2 linked regions of the Tunturibacter psychrotolerans genome follow. The protein of the gene in region 1 binds, or shares a complex with, the protein of each later gene. Links are inferred from orthologs where the notes say so. Each region holds a gene or a part of one and is shown in the gene's direction. Other genes may lie near its edges. The genes, in order: groL and metK.

Evidence for each region.
Region 2: the proteins of groL (region 1) and metK are in contact, whole or in part, in a cryo-EM structure (PDB 8P4O), measured with the Escherichia coli proteins. The link is inferred for Tunturibacter psychrotolerans from one-to-one orthologs.

The regions. Positions count from the first base shown.
Region 1 is NZ_CP132942.1:2,738,514-2,748,828, reverse strand. The notes cover bases 1,599-4,581. They hold groL (chaperonin GroEL), read left to right. Parts: upstream 1,599-2,244; coding sequence 2,245-3,918; downstream 3,919-4,581. Other genes in these bases: RBB77_RS11375 (class I SAM-dependent methyltransferase), read left to right, coding at 4,307-4,581; RBB77_RS11385 (co-chaperone GroES), read left to right, coding at 1,848-2,147. In the rest of the region: RBB77_RS11400 (tyrosine-protein phosphatase), read left to right, coding at 1-209; RBB77_RS11395 (SDR family NAD(P)-dependent oxidoreductase), read right to left, coding at 219-947; RBB77_RS11390 (carboxypeptidase-like regulatory domain-containing protein), read right to left, coding at 971-1,540; more of RBB77_RS11375, read left to right, coding at 4,582-5,281; RBB77_RS11370 (PAS domain S-box protein), read right to left, coding at 5,408-6,967; RBB77_RS11365 (hypothetical protein), read right to left, coding at 7,398-8,351; RBB77_RS11360 (TonB-dependent receptor plug domain-containing protein), read right to left, coding at 8,446-10,315.
Region 2 is NZ_CP132942.1:5,391,949-5,408,331, forward strand. What follows is about bases 7,308-10,187. They hold metK (methionine adenosyltransferase), read left to right. Parts: upstream 7,308-8,101; coding sequence 8,102-9,274; downstream 9,275-10,187. Other genes in these bases: RBB77_RS22625 (acyltransferase family protein), read left to right, coding at 7,308-7,912; RBB77_RS22635 (transglutaminase-like domain-containing protein), read left to right, coding at 9,425-10,187. Outside these bases: RBB77_RS22595 (hypothetical protein), read left to right, coding at 1-152; RBB77_RS22600 (hypothetical protein), read right to left, coding at 165-1,712; RBB77_RS22605 (ABC transporter permease), read right to left, coding at 1,767-2,858; RBB77_RS22610 (hypothetical protein), read right to left, coding at 2,960-4,486; RBB77_RS22615 (helix-turn-helix domain-containing protein), read left to right, coding at 4,739-5,248; RBB77_RS22620 (acyltransferase family protein), read right to left, coding at 5,298-6,434; more of RBB77_RS22625, read left to right, coding at 6,746-7,307; more of RBB77_RS22635, read left to right, coding at 10,188-10,354; RBB77_RS22640 (DUF3455 domain-containing protein), read right to left, coding at 10,336-10,845; RBB77_RS22645 (C45 family peptidase), read right to left, coding at 10,992-12,407; RBB77_RS22650 (bifunctional transcriptional activator/DNA repair enzyme AdaA), read left to right, coding at 12,509-13,636; RBB77_RS22655 (hypothetical protein), read left to right, coding at 13,695-13,997; RBB77_RS22660 (MFS transporter), read left to right, coding at 14,014-15,327; ahcY (adenosylhomocysteinase), read left to right, coding at 15,536-16,383. UniProt on the Escherichia coli protein: Catalyzes the formation of S-adenosylmethionine (AdoMet) from methionine and ATP.

The DNA.
Region 1 (10,315 bases):
CGCACAATACAACCTCGCGCGTTCCGAAGATGCGGGAGGCGCTCGAGCTAGTAGCTAACAAGTATGGCCCGGACTACGCGCACCTACTGTGCGTGTCCAATCCTCTGGCCGTGTTTCTGGGCAAGCCGATGCCTCCGCAGTTGGAGCCGCTGAAGCTCTACAAAGAGTTCGAGGAGAAGAGCTGGTGGCGCAGGGTGCTGGGCGTTTAGATACTGACGCTACAGGCCCAGTCCACCGTCGACGGCGAGGAGTTGGCCAGTGATGAAGTGCGGCGCGGTTGCGAAGAAGATGGCGGCCGCAGCTACGTCGTCCGCAGTGCCGTTGCGCTGCATCGGGGTCTTGCGCGCCAGGTGCTCGTAGGCCTCGTCGACCTCTCCCTGAACGATCATCCCGGGAGCGATGCAGTTGACGCTGATCTCTGGGGCCCAGGCCTTGGCCATTGTCTGCGAGAGCATGTGCAGAGCAGCCTTCGAGGTGCAGTAGTGGGCATGCGTGGCCCAGGGGTGCAGGCCGCCCAGCGAGCCGATGTTCAGGATCCGTCCTTTGACGGCGCGAAGATGGGCGTATGCGGCTTGGGCCATGAGAAAAGGTGCGCGGGTGTTGGTGGTGAACATCGCGTCCCATTGATCGGCCGAGATCTCTTCAAGGGCCTCGGATGCGAAGATGCCTGCGTTGTTGACGAGAAGGTCGATGCGTCCGAAGTCGTTGATGACGGTGGAGACTGTTTGCTCGATATCTTCGGGGTTGCGGAGGTCGCATCGGATAGCGAGTGCGTCGACGTCGTGGGCCGCGAGTGCGTGCACCGTCTGCTCGGCTTCGGCCTGGGAGGCGAGATAGGTGATCACCACATCCGCGCCGCGTTCGGCAAGGGCCAAGGCAATGGAACGGCCAATGCGCTTAGCCGCTCCGGTTACGAGCACAGTCTTTCCTTTTAGCAGCCTGTCCATAAACTCCTTCTTGCTACTTTCCGTTATTGCTGGGGTGTTGAGTTCGGAGTCGCAGGCTGCTGCGAAGTTGCAGGGGGAGTACTGGGTGCCGGCTTGGCGGCAGGCGTGGTCGGTCTGACTGGCTCCTGGACGCCCGGCTTTCTGGTGGCGTCTTTGCCCTCATTGTTCACATAGGAGGAGATCTGTTCCTTTGGGCGGACCATGGCGATGGAGATCTCTTTGGTGGGATCGTTCACCTGATACTCCTCGGCAAAGGTGGCAAAACCGGGAGCGATGACCTGAACGCGGACGGTGCTGCCGGTGGGGATAACGTCGATGGTCGCTTTGCCGTCGGGGTCGGTTTTGACTTCGAGGTTGCCCTCGTCCTTGCCGTCCATGGAGGGGTTGAAGACGACCGCGGCATTCATGATGGGCTTGCCGTTGAACTTCTTGAGGACAGTGACCTCGATGTGCGAGGTGGCCGGGGGAGCTTTATACTTGCGGCCGCGCTTTACGGGAGCGTCCTGATCCTGAGCCTTAGTCGGGAGACAGGTTGCGAAGGCCAGCAAGAGAACGAGACACGAGAGAGACCAGACGGTGCGACGTGACGACATGGGCTCATTTTACGACTTTTGAGCTTGGATTGTGGGGATAGGTCCCAGACGGGAGAGTCTGGGCGAGGCTTGCGCGAGTTTCACTCACATTTCACGTATTCAGGTTGACAACAAGAGGCGGCCTGACTATCGTTAGCAATCGGAAGGCTTGAGTGCTAACAGCTCTCTGGTTTGCTTGTAAGCCGGGCCCTGTAGCCTGTTCCATTCATTTATTTGCGGCTGCGGCCAGCGGTTGACGGCCGATGCTGCGCTCAACAATCGCGGACGGCTTGCCGTTCGCCAAATCGCACTAAGGAGATGTAAAGCAATGGCGACAACATCGTTTACACCGCTGCACGACCGGATTCTGGTTCGGCGCATTGAAGAGGGCGAAAGCATTCGAGGCGGGATCATCATCCCGGATTCGGCAAAAGAGAAGCCGCAGCAGGGCGAGGTGATCTCTGTCGGCAAGGGCAAGTCGAACGACGAAGGTAAGGTATTTCCGCTGGATGTGAAGGCCGGCGACAGCATTCTGTTCGGTAAGTATTCGGGTACCGAGATCAAGATCGACGGCGAAGAGCTGCTGATTATGCGCGAAGAGGAAGTTCTCGGCATCCTCAAGAAGTAGCGACTGCGCGTCGAGACGAAACATGCTCCGGCGCGAAAACGGAACGTCGCAATATCAACATATTTGATCAGCTCTAGCTGAAAACAGGAGTAAGACAATGGCAAAACAGATTCTGCATGGAGAAGATTCGCGTCAAGCTATCCTGCGTGGTGTCAATATTTTGGCCGACGCAGTGAAGGTGACGCTTGGACCTAAGGGTCGCAATGTCGTTATCGAGAAGAAGTTCGGTTCGCCGACGATCACCAAGGACGGCGTGACCGTTGCCAAGGAGATCGAGCTCGCGAATTCGCTCGAAAACATGGGCGCGCAGATGGTTCGCGAAGTTGCTTCGAAGACTTCGGATGTTGCCGGCGATGGCACCACCACTGCAACTGTTCTCGCCCAGGCGATCTATCGCGAGGGTGTGAAGACAGTTGCTGCCGGAGCGAACCCGATGGCGCTCAAACGTGGTATTGACAAGGCTGTCGAGGCCATCATCGGCAAGCGCGATGAGAACGGCGCTCCGGTTGGCGGAGAACTGAGCAAGCTATCGAAGCCTGTCTCGGGCGATATGATCGCCCAGGTCGGGACCATCTCGGCAAACTCTGACTCTCAGATCGGCGTGATCATCGCGGAGGCGATGAAGAAGGTTGGCAAGGATGGCGTCATCACCGTTGAAGAGTCGCGCACGATGGAGACTCAGCTGGATGTCGTAGAGGGCATGCAGTTCGATCGTGGCTATCTTTCGCCTTACTTCGTAACCGACGCAGAGCGGATGGAAGTTGCCCAGGAGAATCCCTACATCCTGATCTACGAGAAGAAGATTTCGTCGATGAAGGACCTGCTGCCCCTGCTCGAGCAGATTGCACGCACCGCCAAGCCCCTCGTCATCATTGCTGAGGATGTGGACGGTGAGGCGCTTGCAACTCTCGTCGTGAACAAGCTCCGTGGCACTTTGAATGTTGCGGCTGTGAAGGCTCCTGGTTTCGGCGATCGTCGCAAGGCGATGCTGCAGGATATCGCGATTCTGACCGGTGGCAAGGCGATCACGGAAGACCTCGGCATCAAGCTCGAGGGCGTGAAGATCGAAGACCTCGGCACTGCGAAGCGCGTGACGATCGACAAGGACAACACCACCATCGTTGATGGCGGCGGTAAGGATGGCGATGTCGAAGGCCGCGTGAAGGAGATTCGCGCACAGATCGACAAGACCACCTCCGACTACGACCGTGAGAAGCTGCAGGAGCGTTTGGCCAAGCTGGTTGGCGGCGTTGCAGTGATCAAGGTGGGTGCGGCGACCGAGACCGAGATGAAGGAAAAGAAGGCTCGTGTCGAGGATGCGATGCATGCTACTCGCGCTGCGGTTGAGGAAGGTATCGTCCCGGGCGGCGGTGTGGCGTTCATTCGCTGCACGGCTGCGGTTGATACGGTGATCAAGAGCCTTGAAGGCGACGAGAAGATCGGTGCAACGATCATCCGGCGCGCGATCGAGGAGCCCTTGCGCATGATCGTCTCAAACGCTGGCGAAGAGGGCGCAGTCGTGATCGGCAAGATCCACGAATCGAAGGAGGCCAACTACGGCTACAACGCCGCGACTGGCGCCTACGAGGACCTGGTGAAGGCTGGCGTAATCGATCCGACCAAGGTAACGCGCACTGCACTGCAGAACGCGGCTTCGATTGCTGGGTTGATGTTGACCACCGAGGCGATGATCTCGGATATCCCGGAGAAGAAGGAAGCCGGCGGCGGCGGTCATCAGCATGGCGGCGGCGGTATGGACGGCATGTACTAAGAAGTTGTTTCAAGAAAAAAAGTGGAGCCCCGGTGCGCACCGGGGCTTTGCTGTTTTTGTTGGAGTTTTGAGGGGTATTTTGGAAAAAACGTGGTTTTGAACGTGGTTTTTCGATGGTGAAGTTGTGGTGTTTTGCATGGTAAACGTGGTGTTTTGGACGCATGTTTTTCGGTGTCAAAAAATACGCCACATGAATGGAACTTTTCTGTGGAAATTTTGATTTTTCTTGAAAGTGGAGACTATTGGCGTTGCGGAGAGTACCACCGACTGGCCTGGGTTGGGTTCGGACGAAGATTTGACGATTGGCTGACGACGGTGTGACAAGACCAGGGTCGGGGGAGTGATAGTTTTCTCTTGTTCCCATAGTCACGGGGAAGGCTTGTCACAAATGCCACAGGAGATGCCAGTCAGAACGTTGTTGAGGGCGACTCTACCGAAGAGTTTGTATGGAGGGCTTCGTTCCGTTAAGAGTTCTCCTGCACGTGCGTTTCAGTGGACGATGGACCGGTGCGGATTTGTGGTGGCGCGGAAGAGCGACTACTACTCCCCGCTGCCGTCGCGCGAAGCACTGAAGTCTACGAAGAGACGTTGGAGCGGGCCGAGTTCGCTGCTGGGTGTGGAGTACGACCTGGAGAGGATGAAAACGAAGCTGGCGGATCTGCTGGGCCGCTATCTCGGCGAATTTTCCGAGATATTCACCTCGTATGAAGAAGCGCTACAGCTTGGGTTCGGGCCTGGGTATCCGAGGTTCGATGCGGAGGTTCTGTATGCGATGCTGCGGGCGAGGAAGCCTGCGCAGTATGTCGAGGTTGGTTCGGGGCTGTCGACCTACTATGCGAGCCTTGCAGCGATGAAGAACGCGCGTGAGGGCTATCCGATGAAGATTACGTGCATCGAGCCTCATCCATTTGCTGCTCTGAAGACGCTCCCCGGGATTAGCGTCCTGCAGCAGGAGGTGCAGGATGTGGGGTTAGAGGTGTTTACTTCGCTCGGCAAGGACGATGTGCTGTTTATCGACTCGAGCCACATTGTTCGGGTGGATGGGGATGTGCCGTTCCTGTTTCTTGAGGTGCTGCCGGCTTTGCATTCGGGCCCGCTGATTCATATTCACGATATTCCGTTTCCGTATCACGGTCCTTATCCTGCGGAGTACTGGGTCTATAAGAGTGTCTGGCCGATGTGGTGGAACGAGTCGATGCTGCTGCATGCGCTGCTTTGCGGGAACAGCCAGTTTTCGGTGACGTTGTCGACTCCGTTGATTCGCCATCATGATGAGGCGTTTCTGCGGACGGTTGCGCCGGGGTATCGGGGGATCGACGAAGAGCCCAATACGTTTTCTTCGATCTGGATTGAGCGGGTTTAGCGGTGGATCTTTTCGCGGACCAGCTCGCCCCTGTGGAACTTCCGGTATGCAGACCATCCCGGAATAACTGACGGAAAGAGCATTTATCGTTACTCATTGCGTGCGGGACCTTGAGGGTTAGCGCAGCTATCTTTCGGATGATTCGTAGGTTGTGTGAAGTGGCAGGAAGATGCGGATGGTTGTGCCGTGCCGATCCGATTCACAGATGCTCTCAATGCTAATTCGCCCCCCGTGCCCTTCGACGAATTGCTTTGCGACGAACAGTCCAATTCCTGTGCCGACCGTAGCCCGTGTCGTGAAGAAGGCGTCGAAAACCTTCGGCAAATCCGTCGGGGCAATTCCTACTCCATCGTCTTCAACAATCAGGACAACCCCGTCTCCCGTACTCGAAGCATCACTAACGGAAAGCGAGAGCGTTCCACCCCTTGGCATAGCATAGATTGAGTTTGCAATCAGGTTAGAGACTACTTGCATTATCTCGCCCCGGCGAAGCACGATCTTGGTCGAAGGATCGATTGATCTCCTGACGGCAATGTCGACTGCGGTACAGCGCGGTTCGTAGATGGTGAGCGCATGCTCTACGATTTCACTGACAGACGCCAGGCTAGCCGCGGCATGCTCGCGATAGTACCCCAGAGTTTGCTTGGCGATATGGGACACACGTCCGAGTTCTTCTTCCGCGGTCGCCAGAAAGTTGCGGCCTTCGTCATCTGTGATCTTTGTTCGCAGCAGATAGAGCAGGTTCATTACCGCTGCAAGTGGATTGTTGACCTCATGCGCAATCGTCGCGGCCATGCGCCCCGTTGCGGCCATTTTCTCCGCTTGCAGAAGGGATTTCTCCATTCGCTTGCGGCTTGAAACATCACGAAGGATCTTGGATGCTCCAATCACCGTGCCCTCTTCATCCTTGATCGGCGAGACTGTAAGCGACACCTCAACAAGCCTTCCATCCTTGGTGAGCCGGACTGTTTCGAAGTGTTCGACCCGTCGCCCAGCGCGAACGCTTTCGATGATCGTCTTTTCGTCCGAGTGAAGGTGCTCTGGAATCAGTTTAAGAATCGAAGTTCCGATCATCTCGTCCGCTGAGTAACCGAAGACCCGTGTCGCAGCATCGTTCCAGCTCGTGATAGTACCGTTTAGGTCTTTGCTCACAATGACATCGTCGGAGGATGCGACGATCGCTGCGAGTTCGCCAAGACGTTTGGCACTCTCTCGCGTCCTCTCGCCGCTCTCCTGAAGTTGCTGTGCAGCGGTCATTTCACGAGTAATATCCTGGCAAACTACGAGTACACCGAGCGCGTCGCCGCCTGCCCCGAAGATCGGACTGTAGCTGTAGGTCCACCGGATATCCTGCAGTCTCCCATCTCGGAGGATCGGGACGACGGCGTTTTCGTGCGATACCGTCTCTCCATCATGCATGACGCGTTTCAGGTTTGGGCCGACGATATGCCAAGCGTCCCACCAGCACTCCTGGGCCGTTTGTCCCAGCCCCGAGGGATGTCTCTCGGCGAGAAGGGGAATAAAAGCATCGTTGTAAAGCTGTACCAACTCCCTACCCCAGAAAATCAGCGAGGGAAAAGCGCATGAAAGCATGAGGTTGGTCGATAAGAGGAGGGCTTCGGACCAATCTTCGATCGGTCCAAGCGGAGTTGCACTCCAGTCATGAGCCTGGATCAACTCAGCCATTCGGCCTGTGCTGCGTATCAGGCTTTCTGGATTACTTTCGGTTTTGCGATGAACTGACGATTCGATTGGCATTGGGAGAGTGAAACATTCAAACAGCTTGGCTGGATGGGCCAACCGCGAAACCTAAGCATTCACGAAGCTGCTCAGCAGAATACTCCCCGAGAGGAACGTTTCAACAGAGTAATTCCCTCTTCGAGGTGGAGCGGCCCTATCGGTAGCTTCAATATAGGGCAATTTTTGTGCAAATTTCGAACCTCGCTCGCATAAACAGGCTTCCGTGCAGCAGTGTCGCTCGGATGCTTAGTATAAATCGCTGAGTCACTTATCGAGTCTGATTTGTAACGACAACTCGTCATAACGGGAGTAATTCTCAATCCGCAGACGGCGGCTCCTCTTGAGGAGCCGCCGTCCGTGGTGAGATGTTTGTGGATTAGTTCGAAACGATGGTTCCTGGACGTACTTGAGAGGGGGCACGAAGCTTGGTCTTCGGCAGATCGGTTGAGGTTTTCAAACCGACGAGTTTCTTGTTGGAGTCTGCAGAGAAGGTGGCGACGTAGGTATTCGCGATGTCGTTCTGAAACTGTTTGAGGTACGGCGCCATGGAGACGGGGTTCTGGCCGGTGCTTTGGTAGAGGGAGAGGCCGCCGGTTCCCTCTGCTAGTTCAGCCAGGTAATTTTGTCCGCTGAAGCTGCCGCGGCCACGACCGAATCCGGCATCGTTGAAGAAGATGGAGTAGACGGGGACGCCTGCGCGCTGCGCGTCGGTGACCGTGGCGTCGACGTAGGGGCTGTTCTGATTAAGCGGGCTGGTGCTGCCGTTGTAGGGGTCGACGCCGTTGGTGATCATGAGGACGAAGCGTGGCTTGTGGGTGGGGCCTTCGCTACGCTGAACGGGGTTGATCTCATTCTCGGCGCGACCGGGCCAGTTCTTTACGAACTCAGAGAGACAGAAGTAAGGGCTGGCGCTAGAGCCGGGAATGCCGCTGGGAATGCGGATTCCCTGGGCAACGGCTGCGAGATTGGAGGTGAAGCCTGAGGCGCCTGTGCCGGGGAAGACTGTACCGTTCTGCATGTAGCCGACGTAGACTTCGGTGCCTGGGGGGAGGCCGGTGATGAAGGCACGCAGGTTGTTCATCTCGCGTGCGACGCTGGTGCGCAGGCCGTCGTCGATGAGGAGCGCGACCTGGGCACCGCCGGGCGGAATGGCAGTGAGGTTGGTGAGTTGGCTGGCGCGGTTGTCTACTTTGATCGTGAGGTTGTTTGCGGCGGGGCTAACGGGATTTTTCGAGTCGAATGCGACGAGAGCCTGGGTGGCAGTGAGGCCCTCCTGGGCGTTTGCTGCCGTTGCTGCGAGGAGAGTAAGTGCAAGCAGATATCGGGTCATTTTTGTTTCCCTTCGGTGAATTAGACGGTGCAGCGTGGCTCGGTGATTCAGAGAGCGCAAGAACATACAAGATAGAAACACCGAAGAGACAAACTTAGTTGCCACCACCGATACGGATCTTCATTCCGGCTCGGATGGTGAAGGGCAGGCCGGGATAGCCGATGGGGCCGATGTGTTGCTGGCTGAGAAGATTGTCGAGCTGCGTGAAGGCAGTGACGTGGCGGGTGGCGTAGTAGAGGATGTTGAGGTCTAGTTTGGCATAGCCGAAGTCGAGATCGCGGTTGGGGAGCAGGAGTGTGTTGCCGCCGTTGCGATCGTTGTGGAGCTGGAAGGTGGAGTCGTCGCTGCGGCTGGCTAACGCGCCGCTGATAGAGGCGGAGATTTTCTTGGATGAGTATTGGACGGCGAAGAAGCCTGTGTCGGGGGGCAGGCGGAAGGGACGGTTGCCGATGATGGGCGAGAGAGCGCCGATGGGGATGCCGGGGAGTTCGGGGTTGAATGCGGGAGTGACGTTGTCGGAGGTGAAGGACTGTTCGACTTGAGAGTCGAGGTAGGTGTAGCCGCCTCGGAGGAAGAGGCGAGGGAGTGGCTGGTATTGCAGCTCGGCTTCATAGCCGCGGGCGATGTAGGCGAGGGAGTTTAGCGAGGCGCTGGGTATTTGGAGAGCTATGTTTGCGGGGATGCCGAAGAATTGTTCGAGGCCGTTGGGCGCGAGGCGTTCGAGCTGATGGCTGAACTGGTTGTGGAAGTAATCGGCTTTGAGGATGAGCTTCTGACCGACGATGCTCTGGTCGACGCCGATGTCGAAGGTGCGGGAGCGTTCGGCGGAGATTGGGCGGATGTTGTAGGTGGCGATTGCGGATTGATTGCCGGTCTGATCGAGAAGCGTGGAGAGGCTGGTGAATTGATCTTCGAGGGTGGGCTCCTGAACGCCGGTGGCGCCGTTGGCTCGAATGACGGTCCCGCGAAAGAAATCGTTGCCTTGAGGGGCCATAACGTATGTGAGGCCGAAACGCGGTGTGCCTTCGGTGCCGTAGAGGTGATTGCGTTCGATGGCTCCGCCGAAGGAGTAGAAGACTCGATGGTTGAGATCGCCGTGGAGTTGGAAGGTGTATTGATAGTTGGTGCGATCGGCCTGCTGGTTGAAACCGCTGGTGGGGTTGTAGAGGCGGCCACGCTCGTCTTCGTAATGGAAGCCGAAGAGGGTGCCGATGCGGAAGGGAAAGATGTAATCGGTCTGGTAGTAGAACTCGTCACGGTTGTGGACGTTGTCGAGGGTGGGAGAGATGAAGGCAGCCTGACCGGTGGCGGTGTAGCCGTTCGCTCCGCGAAGGGTGACTATGTTGCCGTAGTTGATGGTGGGTTCGGTGATTCCGTCGATAACTGTGGTGGATTGGTCGAACTGCTGCTCTTGTTCGCGCTTGCGGGCGATGCCGTAACGCGCAAGGTTGTGCCAGTTCCCTCCTAGTACGTTTTCGATGGTGAGGCCGGAGTAGAGGTCCTGGTCGGCGTGTTTGCCGGAGGCGGAGAAGCCGTAGATGTCATGCGCCTGGGGGAGGCCGACGGCGGAGTCGGCGTTGCGGATGGTGAAGCGAGCGGAGGTGTTGGAGAGGATGTTGTAGCCGATGTTGGCGGCGCTGGTGATCAGATGGTATTGATCCCGCGGGAGGGCGTTGGAGGTGTTGAAGCGGCTGAAGGCGGCCTGGTAGTCGAGCCTGCTAAAGGCGCCGGAGAGGATGGCTTCGTTGCGGTAGGTGCGGAAGTTTCCGGCGTCGCCGGTGTAGTTGATGGTGGGACTGAGGAAGTTGCTGCTGGTGGTGGCGAGGTTGACGACGGAGGCTTCGGCGCCCGTGCCGTAGAGGGCGCTGTTGGCGCCGCGATAGATCTCGGGACCGTTGAGAGAGGTAGTGGAGACGCGGCTGAAATCGAAGTTGCCGCCTATGTCGGTGGCTGGGATGGTGTCG
Region 2 (16,383 bases), 2.7 Mb from region 1 along the record:
TTGGAATGTGGATGGTGGTGGGGAGGGTGAAGGAGGTGCGGATCTTTTTGCCGTTCGCACTGGCGCTGGCGCCTCTGACCATCGAGATTGCGATGCAGCGGTTTCTGTCCACGACCAAGGGTGAGGTTCACACTTTGACGGAGAGATCCTGAGAAGAACTCGTCTTATTGCAAAAGCGGCTGTAGTTCGGGCGGCGTCGGTGGAGGATCTTTGCAGATTTCGAGCGCTTCGGAGCGTCGTGCCAGGAGGTAGTGCTGGTCCGTCTTATCCACCCTTCGGAAGGGATAGAGCCCGCAGAGCTGCCAGTCTTTGATTGGCAAGTAATGGCTGATGGCGTAAACCGCCTCGGCGTGGAGAAACAGGAAGTCGGGGTTCGTCGCGACGCAGCGGGTAAAATGCTGGTCTTCTGTAAGGCCAGCGTTGCTTCTGCCGTTGACCAGACCGGCGAGGTCGCAGATATCCGCGCGAGAAAAATAACCGATTTGGCCTATATCGAAGGCAATTCCACGTTTGCCTTCCAGGGTCTCGAGGTGATTGCTCTGAAAGCTGCGGACGAGAGTGGCGCGATCTCTTAAGAACGGATACATCACCTTCGATTCGATCGGCAGGGCAAATAGAGCGAGGGCCAGGAAGCAGTAGGCCGGCAAGAGTACGGGACTTTTTGATTCACTCTCGATCGGGCGAAGCGTCAGCTCAAGACTGTTCCACAGGGCCGAGAAAAAGAATGACCAGACGAAGTATCGAGCTCCCTGAATCTGCTGTCCCCGAATCGCCGCGATCGAAAACAGGATAGGAAAGATGGAGTTGGCGACCAAGGCACGCGGTGAGAGCCGTGACGCGCGCAACAGCAGGTAGAGGGTCAGGAGCCAGAAGATGAAGATCCCGGCTCCAAAGGAGAGCCCGCCTGCGAGGACCTTTGCAGTAACGCTAAAAGCCACCTGCCAGTCGGCGATGCCGTCAGCCTTTGCCTTCGCTGTGTCGGGAAGCAGGTGATGCATTTTGATGACGATAAAAAGCATGGCCAGAAGGCCGCCGAGGAGCAGATGACTCGCGCTCAGGATCGATCGCAGGCGGAGGTTGAAATTCGAGTCCGGAGCGAAGATATGTTTCCACGCAATGAGGAGCGACCCGATGCCGCACAGGAGGATGAGTTCGACACGGAGGAAGACCGCAAGGAAGCCTAGAACCGTGCAGGCAGCGTATCGGACGGGGGTGACAGAGTTGTCTTCGGATTCGCGAAAGGTGAGCCAGCAGATTAGAGCGACGAAGCAGAGAGCGATGCCGGTCTCCATGCCGTCGTCCAGCCAGCGAACAGAGGAAGGCGTAACGAGGAGGGTCATCACAATAAGCCCGAGGAGACGGGCGAGCGACGACTCACGTGGAGTTGCGCGGAAGAAGAGTACGGCCACGCCAACTAAGAGAAGAACGTGAATGCAACTTGAGACCAGGCGCGGGAGATTCGGAGATGCCGAAAGAGGGCGGAGGAACGACAGGAGGTAGATGTAGAGAAGGCTCGATGCGCCGTAGTTGGGATGGACTCCGTCGTAGGTGACGAGGTGAGTGTGGAGAAGATTTTCGGCGTAGCGAAGGTGAATGAATGCGTCATCCTGAACGCCTGCCCAGGAGATGCCGATCCAGACAAGAAGCCAAATCAACAAAGCCAGGGCAGCCCAACGATATGCTCGATTGATCCATGCATTCACTTGTGCCACACCTCGCCCGGGTTCGTTTGAATTGCTGTCGAAATGAGTTGTCGATGTTTTTGCCTACTCGTAAGAGAGGGCGTCGATGGGGTCTTTGCTGGCGGCTTTGAGAGCTGGGTAGAGCGCGCCGAGGAGAGCTCCGATGAAGGCGATGAGGGTCGCCTTCCAGACGTAAGGGACGTTGATGACGAAGTCGAGTGTGGGGAAACGGGCTTCGAGCGCGGCGCTGAGGGCGAAGCTGGCTGCGATGCCGAGGACGATGCCGATGGTCGCGAGGACGCCGGTCTCGCGAAGGACGATGCCGACGATGTAGGAGCGCGAGGCTCCCATGGATTTAAGGATGCCGATCTCGCGGGTGCGCTCCATGACGGCGGTGTACATGGACTGGAAGATGACGAGGAAGCCGATGATGACGGCGATGCCGATGACGACCTGAAGGCCGATGTTGAAGCCGGGGAGTCGGTCGGGGGAGATAGAGGAGAGATACTCCTCGGCGGTGGCGACGTTGTAGGTACTCATGCCGGGAGTGGCGAGGATCGCCTTGCGGACTTCGTCCTGATACTTCGGCTGGTCTTCGGTGCGGAGGTAAAACATGGTGGCTTTACCCTCAGTGCCGGTGAGCGAGCCCATGGTGTCGATGGGGACGAACTTGCGGCCGCCTTTGCCGTGGGCGACGATGCCCGAGATTCGGAACGGATGGTTGAGGATGCTGATGTGGTCGCCAACCTTTTTGCCGGCGGCGGAGTAGTCGTCGAGGATGACGTCGTCGGGGCCCTGGAAGGGGGTGCCGGAGAGGAAGGTGAAGGGCAGGAGCGCGTCGAAGCTCTTGAAGTCGATGCCGTAGATGGTGTCGAGGGAGCTGTTGATCTGGACGTTGACGGGGGCCGAGACGACGACGTGGGGGATCTTCGCGAGGACGTCAGCGACTTTGATAGAGGCCCCGGCGGGGCTCATGCCGATGAGGTTGCTGGCGGTGTTGGGGCGGACGAACATGTCCATGCCGATGCCGTTCTGGCGGGTCTTGAATCCGTTGAGCTTGCCCATGAGGATCGCGGTGATGGAGAGGATCATGATGACCTCGATGGCGATGGCGAGGCAGCTGATGAGCGAGCGGAGGGGACGGTGGACCAGATTGCCGGCAACTAATTTGTTCATTCTTGTACCAGTGTATGGGAATCCGCTCGGCAAGGGAGGGATGCTGGTGCTTGACTATACCGTTGGGCGGTGCCGCTGGGTGGAGCGGTCATCTGGAGTGATCAAGGGGTGTGAGGTTGATCCGGCTTCGACGGAGGGGGAAGGAGGATGCGGCCAGCGATGCTTCGGATAGACCCTGTTCGGCGAAGCTCGATGCCCTCGGGACCTATGAAAAGGGTTCCAAGTACCGGCATCACATAAGCACCTACGACAGCGGCAAAGATGATGCCAAACGCGGTGTAGAAGCAGATGTAGATGAGACTTGGAAGATCGCCTTCAGGAGCCGCGTGAGCATAGAGAACCATTACCAGTAGCCCCCAGGGAGTCTGACGGGTATCGCCGCAGAGAGAATCAAAGATCGTAAAGAGCAGAGTCCAAATAGCAGGGGCGAGAAGGAGGATTCCTGTCCAACCGAGCATGTGGAAGCCCGTTGCGGTCGAAGAGAAGGAGATTCCAGTGCTTTCGTCCGACTCGCCCAACAAGCCCACTTCGTGTGCCCAGATATTTCCGATCAGGATCGAGGGCTTGTCCTTCCAGATGAAGTGGGGAACAACGTTCTCGAAAGCCAAGACAATGGGGTAGGCGCCAAAGTTGCCGGATAGTCCCGTCTGATTGATGAGTGCGTCGTCGATCGAGAGCATCTGGAGACGATCGAAGAAACCCTGAGGGGTGTTGAAGTAACCGAGGATCCGTTCCTCGTACGAATCCTCAGAACTCTGCAGGTATTGCTCGCGAACGTATCCCAAATTTGTAATGAGACTGAATACGGTCGCGAAGCTGGTCCCGCCGTTTTCTTCTCGAAAGTTTCTTCCATATTGAGCGTAGGGAACGAGATATCGAAATATGAAGATGGTGGCGAGGATCGCACCTATGATTTGCGCTCGATTGAGCTTATATCGTTGGGAGGCCGCGGTCAGGATCCAGGCGGCAAAGGGAGCAAACATTCCCTCTTTAGAAAATCCAAAGAGGCCAACCCAAAACATCAGGAAGCCAGCGAGGAGAGCGGGGAGGTTAATGCTCCGCCTGCCGCCGCTGCGACGGATGGTGTTGAGAGTTCCGAGGACGACCGCCATGGGAAAAAAGCGATTGAGCTGGTTGAGGGCGCTTAGGACAGAGCCGCTTCCAGAGGGAAAAACGACGAAGGCGATATTAAGCAGAACTCCAGCGATGAGACAGCCGACGGTGGCTGTCTGCATCTTGGCGTCTGTAACCATCCTTCCCAAGAGGGCGCGCTTGGGAGTAATCCTTCGAGTGAGATAGATTGCTACGACCATCATGCACATGCCCACGAGCACGACTCTGATGGTGAGGTCAGGGGACAAAAGGTTGCTGTCTGCGGGCTCTCCAAGATAGGCCTTCATACAGAGCCCGACGATGACGCCGAGCACTGAGTTGAAGAAGATGAAGGCACCTGAGGTCCGGGTGAACCCCCCAGCAACATTAAATCCGTGTGTGGCGACGAGGATGTAGAAGAAACACGCTAGCGCGAAGGTGGCATGGGTGCCTTGGGATATCTGGATGAGGCAGAGTGTCAACGCGAAGAAGAAGGCGGGGACGATCGAAATTTTTTCGGGAAAGGGGAGACGCACTCGTATTCTTTCTCAACCAGGGACTGGAACGGCTTCCGAAAGCCTGCGGGCACTGGGGCGGAGCTTTAGGTTGGACCGCCAAAAGTCACGGATTCGCTCGATCGACGCTTCTATTGCGATGATAGCGAGCGGAAGCGCGGATCGTCAAAGAAATACCCCTTAGGTGGAATGCGGGAGATAACCAGAGAGTAACGGTTCTAACCGGCGTGGTTCCAATATGGTAGGTGGGACGCTTATCACCCAAAAGTGGCTTTGACTTTGACAAATCCTCCGGTCTATTCTTCGATGAATTACGTTGGTGCGAGCTGGAAACAGCTTCGTGCCGATAACAGTTGGACGGAGCGAATGGAGCGATTCGGCGACGAGCTACGACGGGAGCGCATGAGGCGCAAGGTCTCGATGGAGAGTATCTCCGAGGAGACTAAGATCTCGGTGCGTCACCTGGAGGCGCTTGAAGCCGGCGAGTATGACTCGTTGCCGGGAGGGGTGTTCCGAAAGGGTATTGTTCGTAGCTATCTGACTGCGGTGGGATTGGAAGAGACGCCCTGGATCGAACGGTTCGAGGCGAGTCTGCGAGAGAGCGGCACTGAGAACGGAAATACTGACTGGACCGAGTTCGCAGAAAATGTCCGAAGGAACAGAAGCGGCGTCCAGCCGAAGCAGAACCTGCGCTGGATGGGCGTTGGAACCATGGTGACAATGCTGGGAGTTCTGGGCTGGGCTGTGTGGAAGTTCGCCCTTCACGGGCGTTTGATCCCATAAAATCAATGGTCGTCGATGTACCCGAGCAAGCGATAACTTACCTCGCGCTCTAGCGCGCTTGGGGAATTCGCTGCTTCAAGAGCATGATGGGATTCTCAAAGTATCGCTTCGATAAGGTTGCGAGCAAAATGGCGACACCATTTGCTACGCAGAACCGGAGTAGAAGAGCACCCGCATGGGTCAGGTAGCCATCACCGAAGATGCGATCGTAGAACATTTCGCAAAGCATATGAATAAGGTAGAGTCCGTAGCTTATTTCGCTAAAGAAAAGAAGAAATCCCAACCCTTTTTGAATCGGCTTCTTTCGATAGGCATAGAGCATCAAGATCAACAGTCCGCCGGTCAAGAACTCCAGCATAGAGTATCCGAGGCTAGCTCCCACTGCGTCCCCTTTGATTGTGCTGCCCATATTCGACAGGACCAGCAGGATCAAGCCAGGAATGCAGACGGCAGCTGCGCCGATGTTGCGAAGTGCTCTAAGGGATACCCTCTGGGACCTGCAGAGGATGGCGATTGCGGATCCCACCGCGAGATTATCACCAATCATGAATGTTTTGCTGAAGATGTCGGCCTTGGACACGCTAATCGTAATTCCTCGCAGGACAGGACAAAACAGAATTATCGCCAGACAGAAAATGAGCAAACCTTTCTTGTGAAGTTGGCGGTACAACCACGGCCACACCGCGTAGAACTGCTCTTCCACCGCCAACGACCACAAAACTGGGTAGATCGCAAAGGAGCCATGTAACAACAGCCTTGGCCAGTTGGCTAGAAAAAGAGCGCACACTGCGAGGTAGCTCAGCGACGTAGTCCGGGTTACTCCCAGGATGATCAGAATCAAAAAATACGCAGGAAGGATACGCAAAGCGCGGCGAATGTAGAAGCGTGAATAGAAGTTTGGCTTTGCGTCCGAGTCGATCAAATTTCCTGTAATCAGGAACCCGGAGAGAGTGAAAAATAGATTTACGCCGGTCCAGCCGAAAGCGGTGAGATTGAATAGGGACTCGGCAAACCGGTTGTGCCATGGAAAGAGAGGCACGCTGTAGAAGAAGCCGTGAAAAAAGATCACGGTAAGGATTGCGGTTCCACGGAGGAGGTCCACGCCGGGCATGTGCCGCACAAGTACAGCATTCGCCTGATCTGGTCCAGAAACTGAACGTTCAGGTCGATCGAGCAACATCTCCATCGAGGCCTCCGCCACGCCGTTACGTTTTGATAGCTGATAAATGATAACGAACTCACATAGTCAGTAATACCTCGATTGAGGTAATCAATCATTGCGGTGTGGAAGTTTACGCTGCACGGCAGGTGATCCCTTAGCGACTCAGGTGTCTGAGTCTTGATCGCGTCTTGAAGGGGGACTCCAAAGGATCACTCCTGCATATACAATTTGGTCGTGTTTGAGTGGGGAGATCCATGGTTTCGCCGCACTGGTGAATCTCACGATCCCTTTATCAAATAACAGCGGATAAAAAAACTCGAGGAAGAAGGCCAAGTTTGACCGAAGCACCTGTTCGACATGTGCGAGGCTACCTTCCTACCCTGGATGGATGGCGGGCGCTGGCGATCCTGGCGGTGATATCTAACCACGACATCGTGCATCGTGTTGGGTGGGTGTCAACGCAGTGGTTCCATTACTACGGCGCACGCGGGGTAGATCTGTTTTTTGCCTTGAGTGGGATCCTAATCTGTACGCGGTTGCTCGAAGAAGAGCAGATCAGGGGCCGGATCGACGTAAAGGGTTTTTACATTCGGCGGGTTTGTCGCATCCAGCCTGCGGCGTGGGCTTACCTGGCAGTTATAGGCTTGCTGATGCTGTTTCATGCGATCGGGGCAGAGCCGCGCGGCATACTTTATTCGGTACTGCTGATACGGAACGTACTGCCGCTGCACTTTGGACCGGGGTCTTGGTACACGGCACACTACTGGTCGCTGTCGGTGGAAGAGCATTTTTATCTGCTGCTTCCGGGTTTTCTGCTGCTGTTTCGCCGATACCGTATCCGGACGATGGCGGCGGCGGTGGTGTTGCTCGAGGTGTGGCGAATTGTTGTACTTCGGCATCCGCGACTGCAGTTCGGTTGGCTGCTTGAGTTTCGAACCGATCTTGCGGTCGAGGGGATTTTGCTGGCGGCACTTGTCGCGCTGCTGCTTCGTCGTTCGGAGGTGCTTGCGTGGCTTCAACGGTGGCTGCGGCCATGGGTAGCGTGGATAATCGCTGCGGCACTCTGGAGCGCGGTGACGTTTCACCAGGGGCGGTTTAATCACTTTGCGTGGATCTGCATTTATCCGCCGATGATTGTGAGCACGCTGGTGCATCCGACCTCATTAACCGGACGGATGTTGGAGCTGCCACCCTTGCGATTTATCGGGAGGATCTCTTACAGTCTTTACCTCTGGCAGATGCTGTTTCTTACGCATTACGTGACACTCCCGGCGGCTCGCTGGCGACCACTGCAACTGGTGCAGACGACAGGGCTGAGGTATGTTGCGATGCTGGGATTCAGCTTGGCGAGCTACTACCTGCTGGAGAAGCCGATGATGCGGCTTGGCCACAGATTGGCGAAACCTGCTACGCCGGGACGGGACGGTCTTGAAGACTCGAACCAACCGAGGGCTGAGGCCCGAGAAAGTGGTGTCCGTCCCGAGACCTGGCTGATTTCATGAGGGTTATGGCTTGAGACGGCTGTAAATCTGCCTGCTGACCCGTTTACTGCCGGATTCGACATTTCAGGAGCCGGGGCTCGCGGATGGCTGTCGAACTTTGGCATGGGGATCACATCCTGCGTAAAATAGGGGAGTCATCTCAAGAGCCGGGTTCGATTCCGTTCTGAATCTTTGTTGGAGGAAATTATTTTGTCAAAGCGCGACCGTTTTCTGTTTACCAGTGAGTCAGTGACCGAGGGGCATCCGGATAAGATTGCGGATCAGATCTCCGATGCGATTTTGGACGCCTGCCTGGCGCAGGATCCCTATAGCCGCGTGGCGTGCGAGACGCTGACCTGCACGGGTCTGGTGGTGATCGCGGGCGAAATCACGACGAAGGCTTATGTCGATTTTCAGAGCCTGGTGCGCGGGACCGTTGCCGCGATTGGGTATGACAACGCGCTGTATGGGTTCGATTCGAATACCTGCGCGGTGATTTCGACGATCAATAAGCAGTCTGGCGATATCGCCATGGGTGTTGATACTGGCGGAGCCGGCGACCAGGGCATGATGTTCGGCTACGCGACCAATGAGACTCCGGAGCTGATGCCGACGCCGATTTCGCTGGCCCACAAGCTGGCTTTCCGGCTGAGCGAGGTTCGCAAGAATGGCCTGATGGCGTACCTGCGGCCGGATGGCAAGAGCCAGGTGACGGTGGAGTACGACTCCAACCACAAGCCGAAGCGGGTGGATGCGGTGGTGATTTCGACACAGCACGCGGAGAACGTTGGAAACGAAGAACTGCGCTCGGACATTTTGAAGAACGTGATTCAGGCTGTGATTCCTGCGGAGTTGCTGGACCAGGATACGAAGTACCACATCAATCCGACGGGCCGGTTTGTGGTCGGCGGACCGATGGGCGATACGGGTTTGACGGGTCGGAAGATCATCGTCGATACGTATGGCGGTATGGGCCGGCACGGCGGCGGAGCGTTCAGTGGTAAGGACGCGACGAAGGTGGACCGTTCGGCAGCGTACATGGCGCGGTATGTGGCGAAGAACATCGTCGCGGCTGGGCTGGCGGATCGTTGCGAGGTGCAGTTGGCCTACGCGATCGGTGTGGCAGAGCCGGTGAGCGTGCTGGTGGATACTTTTGGCACGGGCAAGGTCGATGAGACGAAGCTTGAAGAGCTGGTTCGGAAGAACTTCTCGCTGACGCCGAAGGGCATCATCGAGGGTCTCGATCTGCGCAAGCCGATCTTCAAGGCGACCGCTGCTTATGGTCACTTTGGCCGCAAGGGCGAGAGCTTTACGTGGGAGAAGACCGACAAGGCTGCTGCACTGGCGCAGCAGGCCGGGGTCAAGCAGTTGGCTTCCAACTAGATTTTTCTTTTGGATGGATTTGAAAGTGGCGGGCCTTCGGGCCTGCCTTTTCTTTTTGTGGTGGAGATTCGAGAGGACGGGGTTAGACTGCTGGCTATCGCTTAATTGCATCCCACTTAAGACCAACCCCTGTTGAAAAGAGGGTTTTCGATGCTTGTTAAGTCTGAATTCGACATTCAATTTCATCTTTCCGTGCCTACGCCGATGATGGCGATGCTGCACCTGCACCCGTCGCTTGAGCCGCAGGTGAGAGCTGGCAATGAGCTGGCGGTTGAGCACATCGACCTCGAAACGAAGGCCAACATTCCGGTCTCGGAGTATCGCGATGTGTTTGGGAATCGGTGCACTCGGTTTGTGGCGCGGGCGGGCGCGATTCGCTTGAGCGGGACGAGCGTTGTTGAGATGGAGGGGCTGGCCGACCCAATCAACGCTCATGCGAAGCAGGTTCCGGTGGAGAATTTGCCGTCGGAGGTGCTGCAGTATTTGCTGGCTAGCCGATACTGCGAGGTCGACAAATTTGGACCCATCTCGCAGGATTTGTTCGGATGGATGACACCTGGATGGACGAAGGCTTCAGCGATTCGCGACTGGGTGCATGAGAAGGTGATGTTCAACTACAAGACGGCGAGGCCGACCAAAACTGCGATGGATGTTTTTACCGAGCGGATTGGCGTGTGCCGGGACTATCAGCATCTCGCGATTACACTGTCGCGGTGCCAGAATATTCCGGCGCGATATGTGACGGGGTATCTCGGGGATATTCGCTGGCCCTATAGCGGGCCAGGGGATTTTAGCGCCTGGTATCAGGTGTTTTTGGATGGACGATGGATGACGATGGATGCGCGGCATAACGAACCGCGGATTGGGCGGGTGTTGATGGCCGCGGGGCGGGATGCGGCAGATGTGGCGATTACAACTTCGTTCGGGAATGCGGTTTTGACTAACTTCTATGTCGATAGCTATGAGGTGCTGGAGGATGGGACCACTGTGCCTACTCTGCCGGGCACGATCGCGCAGGAGCCTGTGGTGACGTCCGCGAATCGTGGCTCGGCAGGGGCGGTTCAGGGTTTGGCGGAGTAGAAGGTGTAGGTGGCGGAGTAGGGGACGCGGGCTGAGGCGTTGAGGTGTCCGGCGTCACAGGTGGTGGTGGGTGCGATACCGCCGTGAGTGTCGGAGCGGCGAATGTATTCGACATGAGACATGACGCCGGAGCCGGTGGGGGTGGTGGCTTTGAGGAGAAGCCAGGGGATGGCGTCGGGGTCGGGGGATGCGGATTTTTGGAGGACATCGCCTTTGACGGTGCTGCCGTCCTTTGATTTCCAGATGGGGCCTGCGCCGTGGGTGCCTATCGGAGCTTCGGAGGAATCAGTGAGGATGGCTTCGGGCGCCTGAAAGATCCATTGCGAGTTTGCTGGGCCCTGCTGGCAGATGTAGATCTGCACGCCTTTGCCGGTGACGGTGAGGATGGGGTGCTGGTCGGATGGGGGTTGCGTGTGGTCTTGAGCTTGTGCGACGAGTGAGAAGGCTGAGCACGTTGTGAGGAGAAGGATGGTTCGAATCACGCTTCGCATGAGACTGAGTCTAAAGTGGTTACTTCGCTGGTGTATAGCCTTTGAGGACGAAATTCATGTCTCAGTATTGAGACATTGGGAACCCGTATCTTCACCATTGCGCTTTCTCTGATTTGCTTAAGCGTGTGCAGGTTGTTGGAGCGTTTTTATGAGCCTGGGTGTTGGGTAATGGTAAACGTGCTCCATGGGCCAGCCTTCATGTCGTGGAGGACGGGCGCCTGCCAGTTGAACTCGGGATGCGCGGCGAGGAAGGGTGCCGCGATGAAGTCTTCGCCACAGGGATGGCCCGCGCGGGCGATGAAGCTCATGTGTTCGGCCATGGCGGCGTCCATGACCTTGCCGGTTACGGCTCCGCTGGGGGAGTACGGTGGCGAGTCCCAGGCGGGTTCGGGATCTTTGGAAGCGTCTTCGTGGCCGCAGAGGCTGCGACGGGCGGCGACTACTTTGTGATCGTAGCTGTCGTAGTGGTCGGAGAGATACTGCTCGGCAAGGGCGGTGTCGAGTTGGCCGAGATGCTGCTGGACGAACTCTTCGGCACGGACGTGGCGGGCGTTCATGGTGCTCTTCATGTCGTGGGTGTCGAAGCCGGGAGTGTCGTCGCGGATGAGGTCGGGATTGACGGGGAAGTTGGCGCTGACGAAGTAGCCGGTGGTTTTGCGGGTTAGAGGCGTGTGCTTGAGGCCGAGTTCGAGATAGGCGATCTCGTTGGTCTTGCGGTCACCGACGAGCCAGGAGTTGGCGTAACCGCCGTTGTTGCCTTCGCGCATGAGGGAGACGAACTGATCGATGTTGTTGGCGTACTGCATGGCTTTGCGGGCGCGGATGAACTCGGGGACGCCGGAGGGGTTCCAGCCCTGGAACATGGGGAGGGTGGTTTCGGTGATCATGATGCCGGCGGAGTTGACGCCGAAGTCGTCGCCACTGTGGATGAGGCCGGGGCTGCCGTCCATGAGGATGCGATTGCCTTTGGTGGGGACGATGTCGAAGACGGTGGTCCAGCGCTCGCCTTCCATGTAGGCGGACCAGTTGCTGTGGGCGATGACGATCTTGCCGTCTTTGGTGGCGGCACCGGTGGCGATGAAGGCGCTGCAGCGGCCGGGCGCGACGAGAGCGGCTGGGGCGGTTTTTCCCTGCTGCTTTAAGAGCCAGGGGATGTAGTAGTCGGAGACCTCGAGGTGTGCGTTGAGGGCGACGATGTCTAGGATGTCGATATTTTGGCCCGCGGCTTGGACGCCGTCGGCAATGCCCTGCAGTTCGGCGAGATACTCGGGTTCGATGCGGGGCATGATCTGGTTGTGGGCGATCGCGCGGAAGTAGGTCCAGGGCTTGCCTGCTTCGTGGGTGTTTTCGAGCTCGATGGTTTGCAGGTTGTCCGCGATTTGGGGGGCGAGGTGATAGCCGTGCTGGAAACCGATTTCGCTGGGCGTGCCTTCGAGATGGATGTAGGTCCAGCCATCTTTTTGGAAGGTGTAGGAGTTTTTGAGGCGGGGGTCTGATGGCTGGGCGAGAGCGGCAGTAGAGATAAACGCGGCGAGGATACAGGCAGCAAAGCAGAGGCGCATCCCGGGGTTCTCCTGTTCTGGGTTGCGATGAGGATACATGATGTGAGTTTGGGTGAACGAAACGGAGTGTGGGGATTTTCGAGGGATGGGAGGATACTGGAATGATAGAGACAATCGAGATGACGAGTGCGATGAAGAGCGATGTGGTGGTTCCGAGCTACTTTCCCGGGAAGCAGTGGCAGCAGGTGCTGGGGAGGGATGCTAGTGCGGATGGGCAGTTTGTGTATGCCGTGAAGACGACCAAGGTTTATTGCAAGCCCAGTTGTGCGAGTCGGCGGCCTTCGCGGAAAAATGTGACGTTCTTCCCTACCCCGGCGCTGGCTGAGGCGGCTGGATATCGTGCTTGCAAGCGGTGTGAACCGGACAGGGCCGAAGCGAAGCCGGATCCGCAGGCAGGCGCGATTGCGGCGGTGACGGAGTATATGCGGGAGAACGCGGACTCCGAGACGCGGACGCGGTTGGCCGATGTGGCGAAGGCAACTGGCGTGGGAAGACTGACGATTCTTCGCGGGTTCAAGCGTGTGCTTGGTGTGAGTCCTGGGCAGTATGCGAAAGAGGCGCGGTTGGAGCGATTCAAGAGCAAGGTGCGGGAGCCGAAGAAGGCGAAGGCTCCGATTACGGATGCGATCTATGAGGCGGGGTTTGGATCGAGCAGCAGGTTGTATGAGAAGAGTGCGGCGACGCTGGGGATGACTCCGCGAGTAATGCGGGAGGGTGGGGCTGGGTTGCTGATTCGGTATTGCACGGCGGCTAGTCCGCTGGGGAGGATGCTGGTGGCGACGACGGATGTGGGGATCTGCTCGATTGCTTTTGGGAAGGATGATAAGGAGTTGGTCGCTGGGCTGCGGGAGCAGTTTTCGAAGGCGCAGCTTGTGGTGGCTAAGGGGAATACTGGGTGGCTTGCGGATGCGGTTGCGTTTGTGGCGAGTCAGCTTGGGGAGCATCCGCTGGCGGCTACGTTTCCGCTGGATGTGAGAGCGACGGCGTTTCAACAGCGGGTTTGGAAGGCGCTGCAGGCGATTCCACGGGGAGAGACTAGGAGTTACTCGGCGGTTGCGTTGCAGTTGGGAGCGCCGACGGCTTCGCGCGCCGTGGCAGGGGCTTGCGGGGCGAATCCGGTTGCGATTGCTGTGCCTTGTCATCGCGTGGTGGGTAAGGGTGGGGAGTTGACTGGGTATCGATGGGGAGTTGAGCGGAAGCGGCGGCTGCTGGAGGCAGAGCGGGCGTAGGGGGCATGGTAGGCTCCGGAGTGAGTCTGCGAAGATTGCGTGCGAGGATAGGTGATTCGTGAGTGCTGTGCTGAGTAAGGCGATACCTGACAGCGCAAAGAAGTGGCTGATAGCAAGTCTCGGCGTGCTGCTCTTCTCTCTGGTGCTCGTGTTGGGGGATATTGTCGCGGCGTTCGTCTACTTTGCCGACAAGACCAATCCGCTTTGGGTGACTTTATTGGGTGTTGCTGGAGCATTGGGAGTTGCAGTGGGATTTGCTGGATTTTTTCTGCTGATGGCGATAGCGGGTTGGAGATCGCTTTGCGAAGCGCGGCGGGTGCAGGTGATTCCTCCTGTGCATCATGGTGGATCGAGCAGCTAGAACCAAAAGGAACGGGATGGTCTTGACAGTCGCTGTGGATGGACGAGCGCTTTATTCGAAGATTACGTGGCGGCTGATTCCTTATATTTTTCTGCTTTACATCGTGGCTTACCTGGACCGGGTGAATGTGGGGTTTGCTGCTTATGATCTGCAGCGGGATCTTCACTTCAGCAATACGGTGTATGGGACCGGGGCGGGGATTTTCTTCCTGGGTTCGGTGCTGTTCGATCTGCCGAGCAACCTGATGTTGATGCGCGTGGGGGCGCGGATATGGATCGCGCGGATAATGATCTCGTGGGGCGTGATCTCGACCTGCATGATGTTTATGCACTCGAAGGAGTCGTTTTATGTGCTGCGGTTTTTACTTGGGGTGAGCGAGGCAGGATTTTTTCCGGGCATGATTATTTACCTGACGTATTGGTTTCCTACGCAGGAACGGGCGCGGGCAGTGGCGAAGTTTATGACGGCTACTTCGCTGGCTGGCGTGGTGGGTGGGCCATTGTCGAGTTATTTGCTGAAGCTGGACGGCGTGGGCGGCTTAGCGGGGTGGCAGTGGTTGTTTGTTTCGGAGGGAATTCCTACTGTTTTACTGGGGATTTCGGTGTTGTTCGTATTGAAGGATGGACCCGCCAAGGCGACCTGGTTACAGCCGGAGGAGCGGGTTTGGCTTGAGGGTGAGTTGCAGCGGGACAGAGAGCGGTTCGGTGCTTCGACGCATCATCGATTGCTGGATGCATTTCGTCTGCCGGCGCTTTGGGTGTTGGCTGGTGTGTATTTTGTGAGCCAGGTGGGCGTTTATATTGTGAATCTCTGGATGCCGCTGATCCTTCAGAGCTTCTCTCATGGCGGAGAGAGGGATGCGATTTTGATTGCGCGTTATGCGACGTTTCCTTACCTTGCGGCAGCGGTGATGACGGTTGTGGTGGGATGGAGTTCCGATAAGCGGAATGAACGTCGTTGGCATATTGCTGGATGTCTGACGCTGTCGGCGCTGGGATTTGCGTGGGCGGCGTGGGCGCACGCCTTGGTGTTTGCGCTGTGCGCGATGACGCTGGCGGCGATTGGGCTGTGGAGCATGATGGGACCGTTCTGGACTTTGACGACGAGTATGCTGAGCGGAACAGCAGCGGCGGGGGCTGTGGCGATTCTGCAGATGGTGGGTGGAGCGGGTGGATTTGCAGGACCTTATGTGACGGGGCGGTTGCGGGATGCTACGCAGAGCTTTACCGGGGGGCTGTATTTGATCGGCGCGATGGCGCTTGGCGCTGCGGCTTTGGCGTTGGTGGCGAGAAGTAAAGAGAGCGGGCCGGTTGTGGAGAGTAACCGTTAGGTTTTTGGGGCACAATTCTCTGTAATCATCTTGCGTTTCAGGAGATGAAGGTTGTGAGGAATTGACGAAATAGAGCCTGCTATCTCACTGAAAATAATCAGAAAGAGTTTGAACTGCTCAATCGGCGGGAAGCTTATTTCACCGGGGAATAATGGTTGCGATGGTATTCTGGGTTGAGTAAAAATTCTGCATTTTGAGGTTTCACACTATGGCGACGGCGACGATCGATAGGGCAGCGGGATCGGTGGATTACAAGGTTGCAGATATTTCTCTGGCGGATTTTGGCCGGAAAGAGATTGAGATCGCCGAGCAGGAGATGCCCGGCTTGATGTCGATCCGCAATAAGTACGCCGCGGGTAAGCCGCTGGCTGGCGTTCGCGTGACGGGCTCGCTGCATATGACGATTCAGACGGCAGTGCTGATTGAGACGATGGTGGCGCTGGGTGCGAATGTGCGCTGGGCGAGCTGCAACATCTTCTCGACGCAGGACCATGCAGCGGCTGCGATTGCTGCAGCAGGTGTGTCGGTGTTCGCGTGGAAGGGCGAGACGCTGGAGGAGTTCTGGTGGTGCACGAACGAGTCGCTGAAGTTCCCTGACGGGAAGGGCGGACTGCTTGGGCCACAGCTTGTGATCGACGATGGCGGGGATGTGACGCTGCTGATTCACAAGGGCGTGGAGATGGAAAAGGGCGACAAGTGGGTTAGTTCGCCTTCGAGTTCGACCGAAGAGGATGTAATCAAGGCTTTGCTGAAGAAGGTGCACGCAGAGCACCCGACGCGTTGGCAGGATGTGGCGAAGGAGTGGCGCGGCGTTTCGGAAGAGACGACGACCGGTGTTCACCGGCTCTACAAGATGCTCGAGAAGGGCACGCTGCTCGTTCCAGCGATTAACGTAAACGATTCAGTTACAAAATCGAAGTTCGATAACCTGTATGGCTGCCGCGAGTCGCTGGTGGATGGGATCAAGCGCGCGACCGACGTGATGGTTGCGGGTAAGGTAGCCGTGGTTTGCGGATATGGCGATGTGGGTAAGGGCTCGGCGGCTTCGCTGCGCGG